Regions from separate parts of the Cronobacter malonaticus LMG 23826 genome, predicted to be linked through region 1. Evidence: predicted binding sites of a transcription regulator. Region 1 holds the regulator's gene; the other holds the start of a gene.

Region 1 (9,870 bases):
AAACACCGTGATGGAACCGAAGCAGAGCTGCAACAGCAGCGAACGCAGCATGATGTCGCGGTTAAGCGCAAGCAGCCTGCCAACGCCGCCGCGCCACGCCATTTTCAGCATCGAAAGGGTAATACCGCGCAGGCGCAGCACGCGGGCTGCCATCATGAGACCGATGCCAAGCGTCGCGTATTCCGCTATCGCTGTCGCCAGCGCCGCGCCCTGGACGTTAAGGCCAAGCCCCATGACGAACCAGAGATCGAGCACGATATTAAGCAGATTGCCGACCACCAGCAGGATCACCGGCGCGCGGGCGTACTGCACGCCTAACAGCCAGCCAAGCAGCACCAGATTAGCGAGCGCCGCGGGCGCGCTGAGCCAGCGGATCTCCAGAAACCGCCGGGCCTGCGTCAGCACCGCGTCGCTGCCGCCGGTAACATGCAGCGCCAGATGAATCAGCGGCTCGCGCAGGGCGATGATCAGCACACCGGCAATCAGCGCCAGCGCCATAGGCTGCACCAGGGCGCGGGCCAGCGCTACCGGATCGCGCGCGCCGAACGCCTGCGCAGTTAGCCCGGTGGTGCTCATGCGTAAAAAGAGCAGCAGCATAAACAGGAAACTGGTGGCGGTAGCCCCCACCGCGACGCCGCCAAGGTATACGGGGCTGTCGAGATGACCTATAACGGCGGTATCGACCAGGCCTAAGAGCGGTACGGTGATATTGGAGAAAATCATTGGCAGCGCGAGGCGCCAGAGAGCTTTATCAGTAGATGTCAGAAAGGGCATATGGCGTTCCGATGCCGTTACGCGAAGAAGAAAAAGTATGAAGGGCTTTAGCTAACGGGAGAAGTCATTACCGTAACCGGGGCGGGCCAGTTACGGTAATGCGGCCTCAGAGAGCCGGGTGACGCATCAGAGCCATTCGCCGTTGCGGATAACGCCGACGGCCAGACCTTCGATTGAGAAGTTATGCTCGCGCAGATCAACCACAATCGGTTTAAACTCGCTGTTTTCCGGCAGAAGCTCAACGGTATTACCCTGTTTTTTCAGGCGTTTCACCGTTACTTCATCATCAATGCGCGCGACGACGACCTGCCCGTTACGCACATCCTGCGTTTTATGAACCGCCAGCAGATCGCCGTCCATAATCCCGATATCTTTCATCGACATCCCGCTAACACGCAGCAGAAAATCGGCGTTTGGCTTAAACAGGCCAGGATCAACCTGATAATGCCCTTCGATATGTTGCTGAGCCAGCAGCGGTTCGCCCGCCGCCACGCGCCCTATCAGCGGCAGGCCGGTTTCGTCTTCCTGCAACAGACGGATACCGCGCGACGCGCCGGAGACAATCTCAATCACCCCTTTACGCGCCAGCGCTTTAAGGTGCTCTTCCGCGGCGTTCGGTGAACGGAAACCCAGACGTTGCGCGATTTCCGCACGCGTAGGCGGCATGCCGGTCTGGCTGATGTGATCCCGAATGAGATCAAACACCTCTTGTTGCCTGGTAGTTAATGCTTTCATTCCGCCCCCTGGGTGCATATACAGTGATGCTGTGAGTATATACAGCTAAAGGTGATTTTAAAACCATAACCGGTTAAAAAAGCGCTTCTTTCGCGATTTCTGGAAAACTTATCGCAAATGCTGCCAGAGCAGCGTGACCCACACGATCAGCGCGAGGATAATCGACAGCAGAACGGCAGCGGAGCCCATATCTTTGGCGCGCCCTGAAAGCTCATGAAATTCAGGGCCGATGCGATCCACCACCGCTTCAATGGCGCTGTTGAGAATTTCGACAATCATTACCAGCGTAACGGAGCCAATCAGCAGCACGCGGGTGACAGGATCGACATCCAGCCAGCAGGCGATAAGAATTGCCGCTATCACGGCAACCCCTTCCTGGCGAAATGCAGCTTCATTTTTCCAGGCGGCGCGTAATCCCTTCCAGGAATAGCCGGCAGCGTTAATAATTCGGGTTAACCCCGTGGTGTTATTGGCCATGACAAGAAACCTTTTTTAAATTCAGGCGTCAATGCTAATGCGCTTCGATAAAGAAGCACCACAGAAATTCTACGGAGTTTCTGATATTCTTGCGCCGCAATTGCATTATTAACCAGAGGCTTTACATCGTTTATGTCCGGTTGGCCACGAATTTACTACAAATTACTTAATTTACCATTAAGCGTGCTGGTAAAAAGCAAGTCCATCCCGGCGGCGCCCTGCCCCGAACTTGGGCTGGATACGTCACGCCCTATTATGTACGTGTTGCCGTATAACTCGAAGGCGGATCTCCTGACGCTGCGGGCGCAGTGCCTGGAGCACGATCTGCCCGATCCGCTGGATCCGCTGGTCATCGACGGCACCGAACTGCCGCGCTATGTGTTTATCCATGGCGGCCCGCGCGTGTTTACCTACTACACGCCGAAAGAAGAATCGATCAAACTGTTCCACAATTATCTCGATCTGCACCGCAGCAACCCGGATCTCGACGTCCAGATGGTGCCGGTGTCGGTCATGTTTGGCCGCTCACCGGGGCGAGAAAAAGGCGAGGAAAACCCGCCGCTGCGCATGCTGAACGGCATTCAGAAATTCTTTGCGGTCTCGTGGCTTGGTCGCGACAGCTTTGTGCGCTTCTCACCGCCCGTATCGCTGCGCCGCATGGCGACCGAGCACGGCACCGACAAACGCATCGCCCAGAAACTGGCGCGCGTGGCGCGTATGCACTTCGCCCGTCAGCGCCTCGCCGCCGTCGGTCCGCGCCTGCCTGCGCGCCAGGATCTCTTTAATAAACTGCTCTCGTCAAAAGCGATTGCTCGCGCCGTTGAAGACGAAGCGCGCACCAAAAAAATCTCGCACGAGAAAGCCCAGCAGAATGCCGTCGCGTTGATGGAAGAGATCGCCGCCGACTTCTCTTACGAGGCGATTCGTATTACCGATCGCGTGCTTGGATTTACCTGGAACCGCCTCTACCAGGGCATTAATGTGCATAACGCCGAACGTGTGCGTCAGCTCGCCCACGACGGCCACGAAATTGTCTATGTGCCCTGCCACCGCAGCCATATGGACTATCTGCTGCTCTCATATGTGCTCTACCATCAGGGGCTTGTGCCGCCACATATTGCCGCGGGCATCAACCTGAACTTCTGGCCCGCCGGACCGATTTTCCGCCGCCTGGGCGCGTTCTTTATTCGCCGCACCTTTAAGGGCAACAAGCTTTACTCGACGGTGTTTCGCGAATATCTCGGCGAACTCTTCAGCCGTGGCTATTCGGTGGAATATTTCGTGGAAGGCGGGCGTTCACGTACTGGCCGTCTGCTTGACCCGAAAACCGGCACGCTCTCCATGACCATCCAGGCTATGCTGCGCGGCGGCACGCGTCCGATTACGCTGGTGCCGATTTACATCGGTTATGAGCATGTGATGGAAGTGGGCACATACGCTAAAGAGCTGCGCGGCGCCACCAAAGAGAAAGAGAGCCTGCTGCAGATGCTGCGCGGCTTAAGCAAACTGCGTAACCTCGGTCAGGGTTATGTGAACTTCGGTGAACCATTGCCGCTGATGACCTTCCTGAACCAGCACGTGCCGGAGTGGCGCGATGCTATCGATCCTATCGAGGCGGTACGCCCGGCGTGGCTGACCCCGACGGTGAACGAGATTGCCGCTCAGTTGATGGTGCGTATCAACAACGCGGGCGCGGCCAACGCCATGAACCTGTGTTGCACCGCGCTGCTGGCTTCGCGCCAGCGTTCGTTAACGCGTGAGCAGTTAACCGAACAGCTGGATTGCTACCTGAGCCTGCTGCGTAACGTGCCTTACGCCGCAGACGCCACGGTGCCGGACGCCACGGCGACGCAGCTCATTGAGCACGCGCTGCAGATGAATAAGTTTGAAGTCGAGAAAGACACCATTGGCGACATCATCGTGCTGCCGCGCGAACAAGCGGTGCTGATGACTTACTACCGCAATAACATCATGCATATGCTGGTGCTGCCGTCGCTTATCGCGGCTATCGTCACCCAGCATCGTCGCATCAGCCGTGAGGCGGTGCAGCAGCAGGTGGAACTGTTATTCCCGATGCTGAAGACGGAGCTGTTCCTGCGCTGGGAGAAAGAAGAAGTGTCGGCGGTCGTCGATGCGCTGGTTAACGAGCTGGCGCAGCAGGGGCTTATTCTTGCTGATGACGAATGGCTTCAGGTGAACCCGGCGCGCTCCCGCACGCTGCAGTTGCTGGCCGCTGGCGTGCGCGAAACGCTGCAACGCTACGCGATTACCTTCTGGCTGCTGAGCGCCAATCCGTCCATCAACCGCGGTACGCTTGAAAAAGAGAGCCGCACGGTGGCGCAGCGCCTTTCGGTGCTGCACGGCATTAACGCACCGGAGTTCTTCGATAAAGCGGTGTTCTCAACGCTGGTGCTGACGCTGCGCGATGAAGGCTATATCAGCGATACGGGCGATGCCGAACCGGCGGAAACCATGAAGGTTTACCAGATGCTGGCAGAGCTGATGACCTCCGATGTCAGACTGACTATCGAGAGCGCGGCGGCACAAGCGGGCGCGTGATTGAGTCTGGCGACAGACAGTAATAAGGCGGGGAAACCCGCCTTTTTTATTGGCGGAAAACAGGGGTAATGGCTGATAACGCTGTGGGTGGTGGGTGCGCTTCGCTTACCCACCCTACTCATAATCTTGCTCGCCGAAAAAATGTAGGGCGGGTAAGCGCAGCGTACCCGCCATCACCGCACGGCCGTCAGCCATAAAAAAAGCGGGTTTCCCCGCTTTTATCAGAACTTCAGATAACTTAACGCCAGGCCGATAAACACCAGCAACCCCACGTAGTTATTATTCAAAAAGGCGCGGAAACAGGCGTCGCGATCGCGCCCGGCGATGATTTTTTGCTGCCAGATAAACAGCGCGCCCGCGCCTGCGAGACCGGCATAGTAAAACGCCCCCAGACCGTTCAGCCAGCCGACTGTGCCAAGCAGCGCCAGCACGGCTATCTGCAACAGCCCGATAATCAGCTTGTCGTGGCGTCCGAAAAGAATGGCCGTCGACTTAACGCCGATTTTCACGTCGTCATCGCGATCGACCATCGCATATTCCGTATCGTACGCCACCGCCCAGCAGATATTGGCGAAAAACATCAGCCAGCAGCTCAACGGCAGCGATTCACTCACCGCGCAAAACGCCATTGGAATTGACCAGCCAAACGCAGCACCCAGCACCACCTGCGGCAGATGGGTGTAGCGCTTCATAAACGGATACATCCAGGCCAGCGCCAGCGCTGCCACCGAGAGCAGAATGGTTTTCACATTCAGCGTTAGCACCAGCAAAAATGACAGCAGCACCAGAATAACGAACAGATTGCGCGCCTCTTTTTCGGTCACGTCGCCGCTCGGCAGCGGCCGATGCGCGGTGCGCTTTACGTGCCCGTCAAATTTACGGTCGGCGTAATCATTCACGACGCAGCCTGCGGCGCGCATCAGCCAGACACCCGCCACAAACACTGCGAGTATCCACAGCGGCGGCACGCCAGGCGACGCGACCCAGAGCGCCCACAGCGTCGGCCAGAGCAGCAGTAACGCGCCAATCGGCTTATCGGTGCGCATCAGGCGGTGATAGGCGAGCAGCTTATTCTGCGTCAGGCTCCACTCCATTATTTTTCCTCTCCGTACAAAGGTGATGCAGGTAAAAACAGTTCAGTCAGCAGCAGCGGTTTGCCGGAAAGCCTCAGCAGAGAGCGGCGTCCCCAGAGTTCGTCGCTGCGGCCCGGCTGGATAAAATCACGCGTGAGGGTGGATGAGGTAAAGAGATAACGGCCCAGCGGCGTGGTACCGAGCTGCTGCAACGCCAGCTCTGGCCCACAAAGTGTAGACTCCGGCACCACTGTGCGCCCGACCAGCCAGGGCACGCCGTCGCCGCACAGCAGAATTTCGCGCAGCCAGTAGCGCGGCTCCTGAGGCAAAAACTCGCCCTCTTCCTCCAGCGCCTCGGGGCCGACAAAGCCCTCAAACAGTATGTCGACCGTCACACGCTGGCAAAAACCTTCGAAACGGCGGGTCATGGAATCTTCCAGCATTAGCCAGTCGAGCAGCGAACTATCAAGCGTGCTGATATCGTCAAAAAAGGACAACGCGCGCAGTTGTCTCAGCGCGGGATGGGACATGCGTGACTCTCCGGGGCCAAAAGTGGACGTATTGTAACGCAGAACCAGCAAAACGGGGGCGGGGAAACAAGGAGTACGAACAAAAGCGCAACATGGGTGCAACAGGATGGCATGCTGCGCCAGGAAAAAAGGTGCGCGCAAGCGCACCAGGTGTTGCAAACATCAGCAGCGTGGGGAGACTGTCACCCCTTGCCTTTTACGCTGCTGATAAAAGTCTGACGTGCTGTGGTAGAGCCGAGACGCTCCGCTTCATCCAGCAGTTTCAGCGCTTTATCGACATCGCCTTTCGCGACCGCCTCTTTAATGGCGCGGTTGAAATAGGCTTCAGTGTCGTTAAGCACCGGCTCGCGCTTCGCGGCAGGAGCGGGCGCAGCCGCCGGTGCGGCAGGCGCTGGTGCGGAATAAGCTGTAGCAGGCGCTGCGGTGTTGCCGACCGTCACAGACGACGGGCTGGAAGAGCCGAACAGCGGGCCGACCAGAACGCTGGATGCGGAGTTAGTGCTCACTTTCAATTTAAGCTTGCCGTCAGGCGTATGACGCGCCACCGGATCGGCGATATCCGGCACGGCGTTACCCACGCCTTTGGCGTACGCCTTCGCCGGGTTGGTCATGGTGGTGGTCTTCTGCAGATCCTGCGGCGTGGTGAAAACCAGCAGGTACAGTTTCTGCTGCCCCAGCGCAGGAGTCAGTTTGATAACGCCTTCGAGGCGGTCTTCAGAGACCACGCCCGGTTCCTGATAGGTAAAGTAATTGCTCGGGAAGTACGCGGCAGGCGTTAAGTTTTGATCCAGCACCAGCACGTTCGGGGCGTAAATGCCGGTCTGTTTGTTCGCAAGGCTGGTGAGCGTAATGGTTAATTCACCAATATTGGCTGGCACGCTGTACGCGGCGACTTTACCGGTAATGCCCGGCACGTTGAGGGTCTGCCCCACGGCGGCGAGATCGGTGGTCTGGGTTTGCGACTGCGCGACGGGCGTCCAGGTCAGGCGCTGCAATTCACCGGCCGGAATGGATGGCGCCGCGGCGGTATTCTGCGGCACGATATTCACATCAGCGAAGCTGACGGCGGGCAGGCCTGCGAGCAGCCCTGCGCTTAAGCATAATGCGACGAGACGTTTTTTCATTTTTATTACCTCGGGTGGAGAGGGAAACGGTAGCCAGGCAATAGCGCGCTTCCCGAAAATCTGTACTTTTCAATGAGGGTTAAGAGGGGCTTGCGCCCCTCTTGTTACTACGCTAACGCGTGATTACCACCAGATTTCCATCTGGGCACCGAAGGACCATTCATCGCTGTCGCCGCGACCGAAGCTACCGCCGTTAAAGCCATCTTTAACTGCGTAGCCATAGTTGGCGTTGTTGCTCGGGTTACCCGTTTTGTCATAACCCCATTTTTCATCCCACTTGGCATAGGTTGCGAAGACGCGCAGCGCCGGGCGAGACCAGATGCTGTCGCCTGCCTGCCACTGTTGCGCCAGGGTGATTTTGTACTGGTTGTTAGTTTCGTCAGTACGCTGGGATTTCACGTTGTCATAGCCAACTTCCAGCAGGGTGCTCATGATAGGCGTCCATTTGAACATCGGGCGCACACCCACGGTCCACCAGCGGGTGCCGTTGTTGTTATCCCAGTCGATGTCCTGGTACATACCGACATACATCATGTCCCAGCGATCGCCCATAGAAATTGAGCCGTGATCGATTAAACGCAGCATGTGGCCATTGTTGTTCTGGGCATACGCAAACTTAGGATCGGTGTCGCTGATGCCAATGCCGGAGCCCTGAGACAGGCCTTTGCCCTGAGAGGTCAGTGCATCTGTCGCATACTGAACAACAAATTTGTTAAAGCCAGTACCGATGGTCTGAACGTGTTCAGCGGTGAACATCCAGCCGTCTTTGGTCGCATCGTCAGCCAGATAGTAGTCGTCACGCGCGTTGGCACGACCATAGTCCACACCCAGTTCCAGCGTGCCGCCCGGGTTCACTTCCAGGCTGCCTAAACGTACGTCAAAGACGTCGTTAGCCGTGCTCTTGTTGTAATCATAAATGCTGTCGCTCTGGAAGGTCGCAGAACCACCAGCTTCAGAGGAGCGGGTTGCCGCAACAGAGAGCTTACCAAAGCCCAGATCGACGTTTTCAAGACCTGCGCCCGGGCCGGAGATATCCCAGTAGTAGAAGTCGATCATGTGAACGTCGTGACGCTGATAGAAGCGTTTACCGGCCCAGATAGTTGAACCCGGCAGCGCGTCAATCAGGTTTTTACCCTGTACATTAGCTTCGCGGAACGCCGGGCTGGTCGCTTCCCAGTCATTCTGCTGCGCAACGGAATACGCTACGTTAGTATCGAAATAGAAGCTCTTATCGCCCTCTTTCCATACTTCCTGACCGAACTTCAGTTCCGCATAGGTTTCACATTCGTTACCCAGACGGTATTTAGCGCCTGCACCGGTCGCCTGGAAGCACTGCTGTTCGCCGCCACTGCCGGTCCAGCCGATGCCGGAACGGGCATAACCTTTGAAGTCCACAGCCGAGGCCTGAGCGGCGAAGATGCCCGCCATCACGGCCACAGCCAGAGGGAGTTTACGCAGAGTTATCATCATTCTATCTCCTGAGATCATTGCTTTTCTTTGTAAGCGGGGGCGCTTAAACGCCTGGCTCTTTATGCAACCGACGACAGGCGGTGCCATCTTCCCGAAAAAGATGACAACGCTCCGGCGGCAAGCCGATAGCGAATGTGGCGCCCTCTTCTACCAGCACGACGTCGTTCTGGCGGTAAACCAGGTTCTGACGCAGCGCAGGGATTTGGATATGAATCTGAGTTTCATGACCTAACTGTTCGACCACCTGCACCTCGCCTTCCAGCGTCACATCGGCGATATCGCTCGGCAGGAGGTGTTCGGGGCGAATGCCAAGAGACATGTTGGCACCCACCTGAACATGGGTACTTTCCACCGGCAGCCAGACCAGCTGGCGGTTCGGCAGCTCCACCTGCACCTGATCGATAGCGGTGGCGGTGACTTTCACCGGCAGGAAGTTCATTTTCGGCGAGCCGATAAAGCCCGCGACGAAGCGATCCGCCGGGTAGTGATAGAGTTCCAGCGGCTTGCCCACCTGGGCGACGCGGCCCGCGTCCAGCACCACGATTTTGTCGGCGAGCGTCATCGCTTCGACCTGATCGTGGGTGACGTAAATCATGGTGCGCTTAAGGCGCTTGTGAAGGCGGGAGATCTCAATACGCATCTGCACGCGTAGCGCGGCGTCAAGGTTTGAGAGCGGCTCATCGAGCAGGAATACGGAAGGCTCCGCCACCAGCGTACGGCCAATCGCCACGCGCTGACGCTGACCGCCGGAGAGCGCTTTCGGACGGCGATCCAGCAGATGCGCCAGTTGCAGCACTTCCGCCACCTGAGTGACGCGCTGGTTGATGGTTTCTTTGCGGGCGCCTGCCAGCTTCAGGCCGAAAGACATGTTTTCAGCCACGGACAGGTGCGGATAGAGCGCGTAAGACTGAAACACCATCCCCACGCCGCGCTCGGCGGGCGGCACGTCGTTCATACGCTTGCCGCCGATATGCAAATCGCCGCTGGTGATGGTCTCAAGCCCGGCAATCATACGCAGCAGCGTGGATTTTCCGCAGCCCGACGGCCCGACAAATACGACAAACTCGCCTTCGGTAATATCAAGATTGATATCCTTCGATACCACCACATCGCCCCAGGCTTTTGTTA
Region 2 (9,870 bases), 1.3 Mb from region 1:
CGGCATCACTTTACGAAAACCGCGGAACACCGGGGCGGAGATCAGCGATTTACGCACCGGCGTAACGTTGAGAGGCACCAGAATGATCGCCAGCGGCACCAGCAGCCACAGCGACCAGAGACCGACGGCGCTGAGCGCGGCGGTCCAGGCGAGCAGGATCAGACTGCTGAGCGGCAGGCTGACGCGATGGTAAAACAGCGCACCAATAAGAACGAGGGTGGCAACGATACTCAAGATCATCATAAAGAAAAGCTCCCTTGCTTGTAGGAGGTCTGACCACTTGTGATGATATGGTTGTAGAGGATGTTGCTTTTTTTAGCAATGCGTTCACAAAATAATTACAACCTGGCTCACATTGTTGCTGCACGTAAACGCAAAACCTGTGTGCCCGGCGCGGTGTAGCGCTTCTCGCTCCCGGCGCTATCCGGTACACTGCATCCGGTTACTTTTTAATGCTGAAGGATATTCCTCATGTACCAGGATCTGATTCGTAACGAGCTGAACGAAGCGGCCGAAACGCTGGCTAACTTTCTGAAAGATGAAGCCAATATTCACGCTATCCAGCGTGCGGCGGTGTTGCTGGCGGACAGCTTCAAAGCGGGCGGTAAAGTGCTCTCCTGCGGTAACGGCGGCTCGCACTGCGACGCGATGCACTTCGCCGAAGAGCTGACCGGGCGCTACCGTGAAAACCGTCCGGGCTACCCGGCGATCGCGATTTCCGACGTTAGCCACATCTCCTGCGTCGGTAACGACTTCGGTTACGACCATATCTTCTCCCGCTATGTCGAAGCGGTTGGGCGCGAGGGTGATGTTCTGCTCGGCATTTCTACTTCCGGCAACTCCGGCAACGTGATCAAAGCGATCGACGCCGCGCGCGCCAAAGGTATGAAAGTCATCACGCTGACCGGTAAAGACGGCGGCAAAATGGCGGGAACGGCGGATGTGGAAATTCGCGTGCCGCATTTTGGCTATGCTGATCGTATTCAGGAAATTCATATCAAAGTGATCCACATCCTGATCCAGCTTATCGAAAAAGAGATGGTCAAAGCCTGATAAGGCGCTGTCGCCGGGCGCGCGACGCACGTCCGGCTTGCTCCAGTGACGCCTTCCGAAAGGAGGGCGGCGTGTGATGAGGTGATTTATGTGCGAACTGCTCGGGATGAGCGCCAACGTGCCGACGGATATCTGCTTTAGCTTTACTGGCCTCGTGCAGCGTGGCGGGGGAACCGGGCCGCATAAAGACGGCTGGGGCATCACCTTCTACGAAGGTAAAGGCTGTCGCACGTTTAAAGATCCACAACCGAGCTACAACTCGCCCATCGCGAAACTGGTGCAGGACTACCCTATTAAATCCTGTTCGGTGGTGGCGCATATCCGCCAGGCGAACCGCGGCGAAGTCGCGCTCGAAAACACCCATCCGTTTACCCGCGAGCTGTGGGGTCGCAACTGGACGTACGCCCATAATGGCCAGTTGACCGGCTACCGCTCGCTTGATACCGGCCCGTTTCGCCCGATTGGCGAAACCGACAGCGAAAAAGCGTTCTGCTGGCTGCTGCACAAACTCACCACGCGCTACCCGCGCACGCCGGGCAACATGACGGCGGTCTTTCGCTATATTGCGGAGCTGGCGGGTGAACTGCGGGAGAAGGGCGTGTTCAATATGCTGTTATCTGACGGGCGCTATGTGATGGCGTTCTGCTCTACCAACCTTTTCTGGATAACGCGCCGCGCGCCGTTTGGCGTCGCCAAACTGCTCGATCAGGATGTGGAAATTGATTTTCAGGAAGAGACCACACCGAATGATGTGGTCACGGTGATCGCCACTCAGCCGCTGACGGGCAATGAAACCTGGCACAAAATCATGCCAGGCGAGTGGGCGTTATTTTGTCTCGGGGAGCGTGTAGTTTGACGCCAGCTGCGGGTGTACCACGCTGCTGCTGAGTGGCTTGCTGACTACGTAACTGCCATTCACCACAGAGACCACCGGCGGCTGACGGGTCGCCATAAAGTAGTCGTAGCCTGGCTTAAGCTGTTTCCAGAAGCCGATGTAGTACGAATACTTGTGGCGCTCCATATTGGCGTCGGTCATGCGGAACGGATAGATGCTGACCTGCACGTTCGGCTGACCAAACACCAGCGCGCCGGTGACGAACTGGAAAATCTCATCGATATTTTTATCGGTCATCGCGTAGCAGCCTACGGAAACGCACGCGCCGTGGATCATCAGATACTTCCCTTCATACCCGTTAGCGCGGTCAAAGGCGTTCGGAAAACCGATATTGATCGCTTTATAAAAACGGCTGTCGGGTTTGAGCTGGCTGCGCTGCACGCTATAGAAGCCTTCCGGGCTTTTGAAATCGCCCTGACGGCGTTTCGGCCCAAGACCGCCGGAATAGTTGCAGATATTGTAGCTATCCAGTAACTGATACTGTTCGCCCATCTTGACGTACAGCTCAAGCTTGCGCTCTTCCTTAAAGATCTGGATATAAACCGGGGAACCCATTAACTGCTGTTTTAATTCTTTTTTTATCGGGGTAACGCTGTCGCTACTGACTGTACTGGCCCATGAAAAGCACGACACCAGAAGCATCGCAATTAACAATGCGATTTTACGCATACTGCTTGTTTCCTTGATAAAGCTAAGACCGATGCCGAAAGGCGAAGGGATCCAAAATAAGACTATTCTGGTTCAGGAGCGCTCACATTAGCACCGCTGTTATTTTTCGCAAGCGCTGCCTGCTGCGTTTACAATTAAGTTTTGCTTAACTTCCTTGCGCCCCCGAGAATTTACGCAATTATGGCGGAATAAGGAAGGTTGCCGCCGCCCCCATTTTTTGCCAGACTGTATGGACATACAGTGCGGGGCGTGGCGATGCGCAAAATCATTCATGTCGATATGGACTGCTTTTTCGCGGCGGTAGAGATGCGCGATAATCCAGCCCTGCGCGATATTCCGCTCGCCATCGGCGGCAGCCGCGAACGACGCGGCGTTATCAGCACCGCCAATTATCCGGCGCGTAAATATGGCGTGCGTAGCGCCATGCCCACCGCGATGGCGCTCAAGCTCTGCCCGCATCTCACGCTGCTGCCGGGGCGTTTTGACGCCTATAAAGAAGCGTCTGCCCATATCCGGGAAATATTCTCGCGCTATACCTCGCTGATTGAACCGCTCTCGCTCGACGAAGCGTATCTGGATGTCACCCACAGCCCGCACTGTTACGGCTCGGCCACGCTGATGGCCAAAGAGATCCGCCAGACGATTTTCGACGAACTCCAGCTCACCGCGTCGGCGGGTATCGCGCCGATCAAATTCCTCGCCAAGATCGCCTCCGATCTCAACAAGCCCAACGGGCAATATGTGATCACGCCTGAAGAGGTGCCGGTGTTTTTGCGCACGCTGCCGCTTGGCAAGATCCCGGGCGTCGGCAAGGTAACGGCGGCGAAGCTGGAGAGCCTTGGCCTGCGTACCTGCGAGGATGTGCAAAAGAGCGATCTTGCCGCGCTGCTCAGGCGTTTTGGCAAATTTGGGCGCGTGTTGTGGGAGCGCAGCCAGGGAATAGATGACCGGGAGATAAGCAGCGACAGACAGCGTAAATCGGTCGGCGTCGAGCGCACGCTGGCGGAGGATATTCATGAATGGGCGGAGTGCGAGGCGATTGTGGAGCGGCTCTACCCGGAGCTTGAACGCCGGCTTGCCGCGGTGCAGCCGGATCTGCGCATCGCACGCCAGGGCGTGAAGCTCAAATTTAATGATTTCCAGCTCACCACGCAGGAGCACGTCTGGCCGAAGCTTAATAAAGAGGATTTGCTCGCCACGGCACGCAAAACCTGGGACGAGCGCCGCAGCGGGCGCGGCGTGCGGTTGGTGGGGCTGCATGTGACGCTGCTTGACCCGCAAATCGAGCGTCAGCTGGTGCTGGGGCTGTAGGGGCTTATCTTCGGGCCCGGTGGGTGCGCTTCGCTTACCCACCCTACATGATGATAACCGTCAGGAAGCCTAGGGCGGGTAAGCGGAGCGCACCCGCGGTCAGCGCCCACAATTAACCCCGCAGGGCGGGTAAGCGGAGCGCACCCGCCGCTGGCGCTCACCGTTAAACCCTGTAGGGCGGGTAAGCGTCAGCGCACCCGCCACCGTACCCCTACCTGAACTAATAGTTATCCGTGATTCATCATTGTACCGGCATACCGCTCTCGTTATGATGCAGGCCGTTTTTTCCCATTCTCATCATCTGCAAAGGAGGCACATCATGACTTACACCACGCTGATTACGCTTTGCAGACTGACCCAGGACTAATTCCGCTTTTTTCATTGCCCGGGTTTTCGTCTGCCACATCCTTATTTTTTTCCACATTATGGATTGGTATATGGGCAATTTTATTCGTCCCTTGTCTGACGCTGTCGCATATCTTGCGTCGGACGATCTCTGGATCGAAAGCGCCGCCACGCAACAACTCTTAACCACCGCCAGGCTTGCGGGAATGACCCGCGTGGTCGGCATGCCGGATCTGCATCCGGGGCGCGGTTACCCCATCGGCGCGGCCTTTTTCTCCGTTACTCGTTTTTACCCGGCGCTGGTGGGTAATGACATTGGCTGCGGCATGGCGCTGTGGCAAACCTCGCTGTTAACCCGCAAGCTCAACCTCGATAAACTCGAAAAGCGCCTGCAAACCTACAGCGATATCGCCCCGGCCGACTGGCTGGAAGCGGCGCTGCCGCCGTCGCTTGCTGCGCACCCGTACGCGGCGTCGCTTGGCTCGGTGGGCGGCGGCAATCACTTTGCGGAGCTGCAGCAAATCGACAGCGTCTATGACGACGACGCGATTGCGGCGCTCGGCATTCGCCCTGCGCAGCTCCTGTTGCTGGCGCACAGCGGCTCGCGCGGGTTTGGTCAGCAGATCCTGCGCGCCCACGTTGAGCGCTTCTCCCACGACGGGCTGGAAGCGGGCAGCGAAGAGGCCAGCGAGTATCTGGCGCAGCATCAGCAGGCGCTCGATTTCGCGGTCGCCAACCGTGCGCTCATCGCGCGTCGTTTGCTGGCGCATATCAAAGAGACCGGCGAGCCGGTGCTTGATGTTAACCATAACCTGCTTGCGCCTTACACCTTAGGCGACACGCAGGGCTGGCTGCATCGTAAAGGTGCGACGCCCGCCGATCTCGGCCCGGTCGTTATCCCTGGATCGCGCGGCGATTACAGCTATCTGGTGCAGCCGACGGGCGGCAGCGAGGCGCTCGATTCGCTGGCGCACGGCGCAGGCCGTAAATGGATGCGTACCGAGTGCAAGGGCCGTCTTTCCGGTAAATTCAGTCCGGCGCAACTCTCCCGTACGGCCTTTGGCAGCCGGGTGATTTGCCGCGACCGCCAGCTTATCTACGAAGAAGCGCCGCAGGCGTATAAATCGATAGAGAGCGTGATGCAGTGCCTGACGGGCGCGGGGCTGGTGAAGCCGCTCGCGCGCCTGAAACCGGTGCTGACTTTAAAAACCAGCGGGGAGCGAAGCGAATGATCCTATTGCAACTCTCTTCCGCGCAGGGGCCGGACGAATGTTGTCTGGCCGTCAGCAAAGCGCTGGAGGCGCTGCGCAAAGAGGCGGCGCAGGCGCATGTCGGGCTGTCGGTCATAGAAGAAGAGCCGGGGCCCCGCGCCGGTACGCTGCGCTCGGCGCTGGTCTCGCTTGAAGGCGAAAACGCGCAACCGCTCGCGCAGCGCTGGTGCGGGACGGTGCAGTGGATATGCGAAAGCCCGTATCGCCCGCGTCATGCCCGTAAAAACTGGTTTATCGGCGCGGCGGTGTTTACGCCGGTGGGCGAGATGCCGGAAAGCGACATTCGTTTTGACGCGTTGCGCGCCTCCGGGCCGGGCGGGCAGCACGTCAATAAAACCGATTCGGCGATACGCGCCACGCATGTGGCGACCGGCATCAGCGTAAAGGTGCGGTCAGAGCGCAGCCAGCATGCCAATAAAAGGCTGGCGACGCTGTTGATTGCGCATAAGCTCGAAGCGCAGCGCGACGCGCAGAGCGCAGGGCAAAAAGCGCAGCGGCGGTTGTTTCATCATCAGATAGAACGCGGCAATCCCACGCGGTGTTTTACGGGGAAAGGTTTTACGCCGGTGAAGTGATCGCGGCCGCGTTTAAAGGTGGGCGCGCCATACTGGAAGGTGGGTGCGCTCACGCTTACCCACCCTGGAGGATGATAACCGTCGGGAAGCGTAGGGCGGGTAAGCGCAGCGCACCCGCCGCTGACATCCCCCGTTAAACCCCGTAGGGCGGGTAAGCGCAGCGCACCCGCCGTTTCCCACCCCGCCACAACAAAAAAGGCGACCCAAGGGCCGCCTTTCTTTTACATCAAACGCTTACTTCGCCGGGATCGCTTTCAGCAGCTCGGTCAGCAGCGTCCAGTAGTGGCCCACGCTTTCGATATGTACCTGCTCATCCGGCGAGTGCGGCCCGGTAATGGTCGGCCCGATTGACACCATATCCATCTGCGGGTACGGCTTCTTGAACAGCCCGCACTCCAGACCGGCGTGGATCACCTGGATATTCGGCGTCTTGTTAAACAGACGCTGATAGGTTTCACGCACCAGCGCCATCACCGGCGAGCTCGCGTCCGGCTGCCAGCCAGGGTAGCTGCCTTTGGCCGCGGTTTTCGCGCCAGCCAGCTTGCCGAGCGATTCCAGCATGCTCACCACGTAATCTTTACCGCTGTCGATAAGCGAGCGGATCAGGCAGATGATTTCCGCCTGCTCGTCGTTCATGGTCACCACGCCCACGTTCAGGGAGGTTTCCACCACGCCTTTCGCCACGTCAGAGTTGCGAATCACCCCGTTCGGCGTCGCGTTCAGCAGCGCGATAAACGCATCGCGGCTCTGCGCGGTCAGCGCGGCTTTGTCGGTCGTGGCCGCTTCCAGCACAACGGTGATGTTTTTCTCTTTAACGGAGAGCTCATTCTTCAGAATATCGAGATAGGTATTCGCCAGCGTTTTCAGCTCGCCCGCGTTAGCGGCAGGCACCGCAACGGTCGCGAACGCTTCGCGCGGGATGGCGTTACGCAGCGTACCGCCGTTGAAATCCACCAGACGCAGATCCAGCGCCTGCGCATGACCGCACAGGAAACGCGCCAGTAGTTTGTTGGCGTTGCCGAGGCCCAGATGAATATCGCCGCCGGAGTGGCCGCCTTTCAGCCCTTTGAGCGTCAGTTTAAACGTCTCAAAACCGGCCGGGATAGCTTCGCGGGAGAGCGGCAGCGTGGAGATAAAATCGATACCGCCGGCGCAACCCATATAGATTTCGCCTTCTTCTTCGGAATCGGTATTAATGAGGATATCGGCCTGCAACCAGCCTGCCTGCAAACCAAACGCGCCGTCCATGCCGGCTTCTTCGGTCATGGTCAGCAGCACTTCCAGCGGGCCGTGTACGACGTTTTCGTCAGCCAGCACCGCGAGCGCGGACGCCATACCGATGCCGTTATCCGCGCCAAGCGTGGTGCCGCGCGCTTTCACCCATTCGCCATCGATATACGGCTGGATAGGATCTTTCGTGAAATCATGAACGGTGTCGTTATTTTTCTGCGGCACCATATCGAGGTGGGCCTGCAGCACGACCGGCTTGCGGTTTTCCATGCCGGCGGTCGCCGGTTTGCGAATTAAAATGTTGCCCACCTGGTCGCGTTCGGCGAACAGGCCTTTTTCCTTCGCCCAGCCCATGATGTGTTCGGCGAGTTGTTCTTCATGGTAGGACGGATGCGGAATGGAGCAGATTTTCGCGAAAATATCCCACAGCGGTTGAGGGGAGAGTTGAGACAGTTCAGACACGTTAAGTCTCCTTGACTGGGCCCGGTGCAGCGCGGCGTACGGGCCTCTGGGTTATCGTTGTGATGTGCCGCAAGACGGGCCTGGGCAATAGCCCGAGAATACCACTTTCTTTTATGCTGTGCAGACCAAAGCGAGCAAAAACCACGGCCCATGCCGCGTGGCACTGGTTTTTAGCGGCTCAGATCTCTATAATCTCGCGCAACCTATTTTCCCCCTGAACACTTTTTAAGCCGTTTTTTAAACTGGCCGGGACACTTCACATGAGCGAAAAATACGTTGTCACCTGGGATATGTTACAGATCCACGCGCGCAAGCTGGCGAGCCGCCTGCTGCCTGCCGATCAGTGGAAAGGCATTATCGCCGTCAGCCGCGGCGGTCTGGTGCCTGGCGCACTGCTGGCGCGCGAACTGGGTATCCGTCACGTCGATACCGTCTGTATCTCCAGCTACGACCATGACAACCAGCGCGAACTGAAAGTCATCAAGCGCGCAGAAGGCGATGGTGAAGGCTTTATCGTGGTGGACGACCTGGTGGATACCGGCGGCACCGCAGTCGCTATCCGTGAGATGTACCCGAAAGCCCGCTTCGTGACGATTTTCGCTAAACCGGCAGGCCAGCCGCTGGTGGACGACTACGTCATCGACATCCCGCAGGACACCTGGATCGAGCAGCCGTGGGATATGGGCGTGGTGTTTGTGCCGCCGCTGTCCGGCCGTTAATCCCGTCCTTACGCATCTTTACGCCCGGCACTGCCGGGCGTTTTTGTTTTTATCCGCCGCCTGCGAGTACAATCATGTTTTGTGCTGTTTTTACGGAGGCAGAAAGCATGTCGCAGGCCAATCTGAGCGAAACCCTGTTTAAGCCGCGGTTTAAATACCCGGAAACCTCGACGCTGGTGCGTCGTCTTCAGCACGCGCCGCCTCCGGTGATCCAGTCCACGCTGGACGGTAAAACAGTGCCGCAGTGGTATCGCATGATTAACCGGCTGATGTGGGTCTGGCGCGGCGTCGATCCGCGGGAAATCCTTGAAGTGCAGTCGCGCATCGTGCTGAGCGACGCCGAACGCACCGATCCCGCGCATTTCGATACGGTCATCGGTTATCGCGGCGGTAACTGGATTTTTGAGTGGTCGAAGCAGGCGATGGCGTGGCAACAGCGCGCCGGGCAGGAGACCGACGAAGCGGCCATCGGCAAGGCCTGGCTGATGGCCTCCACGCTCTACAGCATTGCCGCCTATCCGCACCTGAAAGGCGATACGCTCGCCGAACAGGCGCAGGTGCTGGCGAACCGCGCGTATGAAGAAGCCGCCACGCGGCTCTCCGGCGAACTGCGCGAGCTCTCGTTCCCGATCCCCGGCGGCGCGACCATCACCGGCTTTCTGCATCTTCCCAAAGGCGGGCAGGGGCCATTCCCGACCGTCCTGATTTGCGGCGGGCTGGACGCGCTACAAAGCGACTACTTTAATCTTTTCGAGCGTTACTTCGCGCCGCTCGGCATCGCGATGCTCACGATCGATATGCCCTCGGTCGGCGCGTCGTCCAAATGGACGCTGACGCAGGATTCCAGCCTGCTGCATCAACATGTGCTTCAGGCTCTGCCGAATCTGCCGTGGGTCGATCACACCCGCGTGGCGGCGTTTGGGTTTCGCTTCGGGGCGAACGTGGCGGTGCGCCTCGCGTATCTTGAAGCGCCGCGCCTTAAAGCCGTGGCCTGTCTCGGCCCGATAGTGCATCAGCTTTTCAGCGATCCGGCACGGCAGGACCAGGTACCGGAGATGTATATGGATGTGCTGGCGAGCCGTCTTGGCATGTATGACGCCTCGGACAACGCGCTGCGTGTCGAGCTCAACCGCTATTCGCTGAAAACCCAGGGGCTGCTCGGCCGCCGCTGCCCGATACCGATGCTTGCAGGCTACTGGAAAAACGACATTTTCAGCCCGGAGGAGGAGTCGCGTTTAATCGCCTCGTCATCTGTGGACGGTAAGCTGCTGGAGATCCCCACTTCGCCGGTGTACAGCAACTTTGATAAGGCGCTGCATCAGATTTCCGGGTGGGTAAAC

What was found. The regulator LexA, encoded in region 1, represses DNA repair genes until DNA is damaged. The targets are predictions, from matches to a motif close to TNCTGTATGTACATACAGNA.
Region 2: a site for LexA is predicted at 2,841-2,860, ahead of dinB (DNA polymerase IV). Genes of this name have one in related genera too.

The regions. Positions count from the first base shown of each region.
Region 1 is NZ_CP013940.1:286,463-296,332, reverse strand. Features, by position in the region: gene dinF (MATE family efflux transporter DinF) at 1-774, opposite strand, end outside; gene lexA (transcriptional repressor LexA) at 901-1,509, opposite strand; gene AFK66_RS01380 (diacylglycerol kinase) at 1,618-1,986, opposite strand; gene plsB (glycerol-3-phosphate 1-O-acyltransferase PlsB) at 2,119-4,545, shown strand; gene ubiA (4-hydroxybenzoate octaprenyltransferase) at 4,767-5,639, opposite strand; gene ubiC (chorismate lyase) at 5,639-6,148, opposite strand; gene malM (maltose operon protein MalM) at 6,331-7,272, opposite strand; gene AFK66_RS01355 (maltoporin) at 7,396-8,742, opposite strand; gene malK (maltose/maltodextrin ABC transporter ATP-binding protein MalK) at 8,786-9,870, opposite strand, start outside.
Region 2 is NZ_CP013940.1:3,233,967-3,243,836, reverse strand. Features, by position in the region: gene fadE (acyl-CoA dehydrogenase FadE) at 1-243, opposite strand, end outside; gene lpcA (D-sedoheptulose 7-phosphate isomerase) at 472-1,053, shown strand; gene AFK66_RS15265 (class II glutamine amidotransferase) at 1,142-1,909, shown strand; gene dpaA (peptidoglycan meso-diaminopimelic acid protein amidase) at 1,880-2,617, opposite strand; gene dinB (DNA polymerase IV) at 2,873-3,928, shown strand; gene AFK66_RS15250 (RNA ligase RtcB family protein) at 4,366-5,505, shown strand; gene prfH (peptide chain release factor H) at 5,502-6,119, shown strand; gene pepD (cytosol nonspecific dipeptidase) at 6,354-7,811, opposite strand; gene gpt (xanthine phosphoribosyltransferase) at 8,072-8,530, shown strand; gene frsA (esterase FrsA) at 8,638-9,870, shown strand, end outside.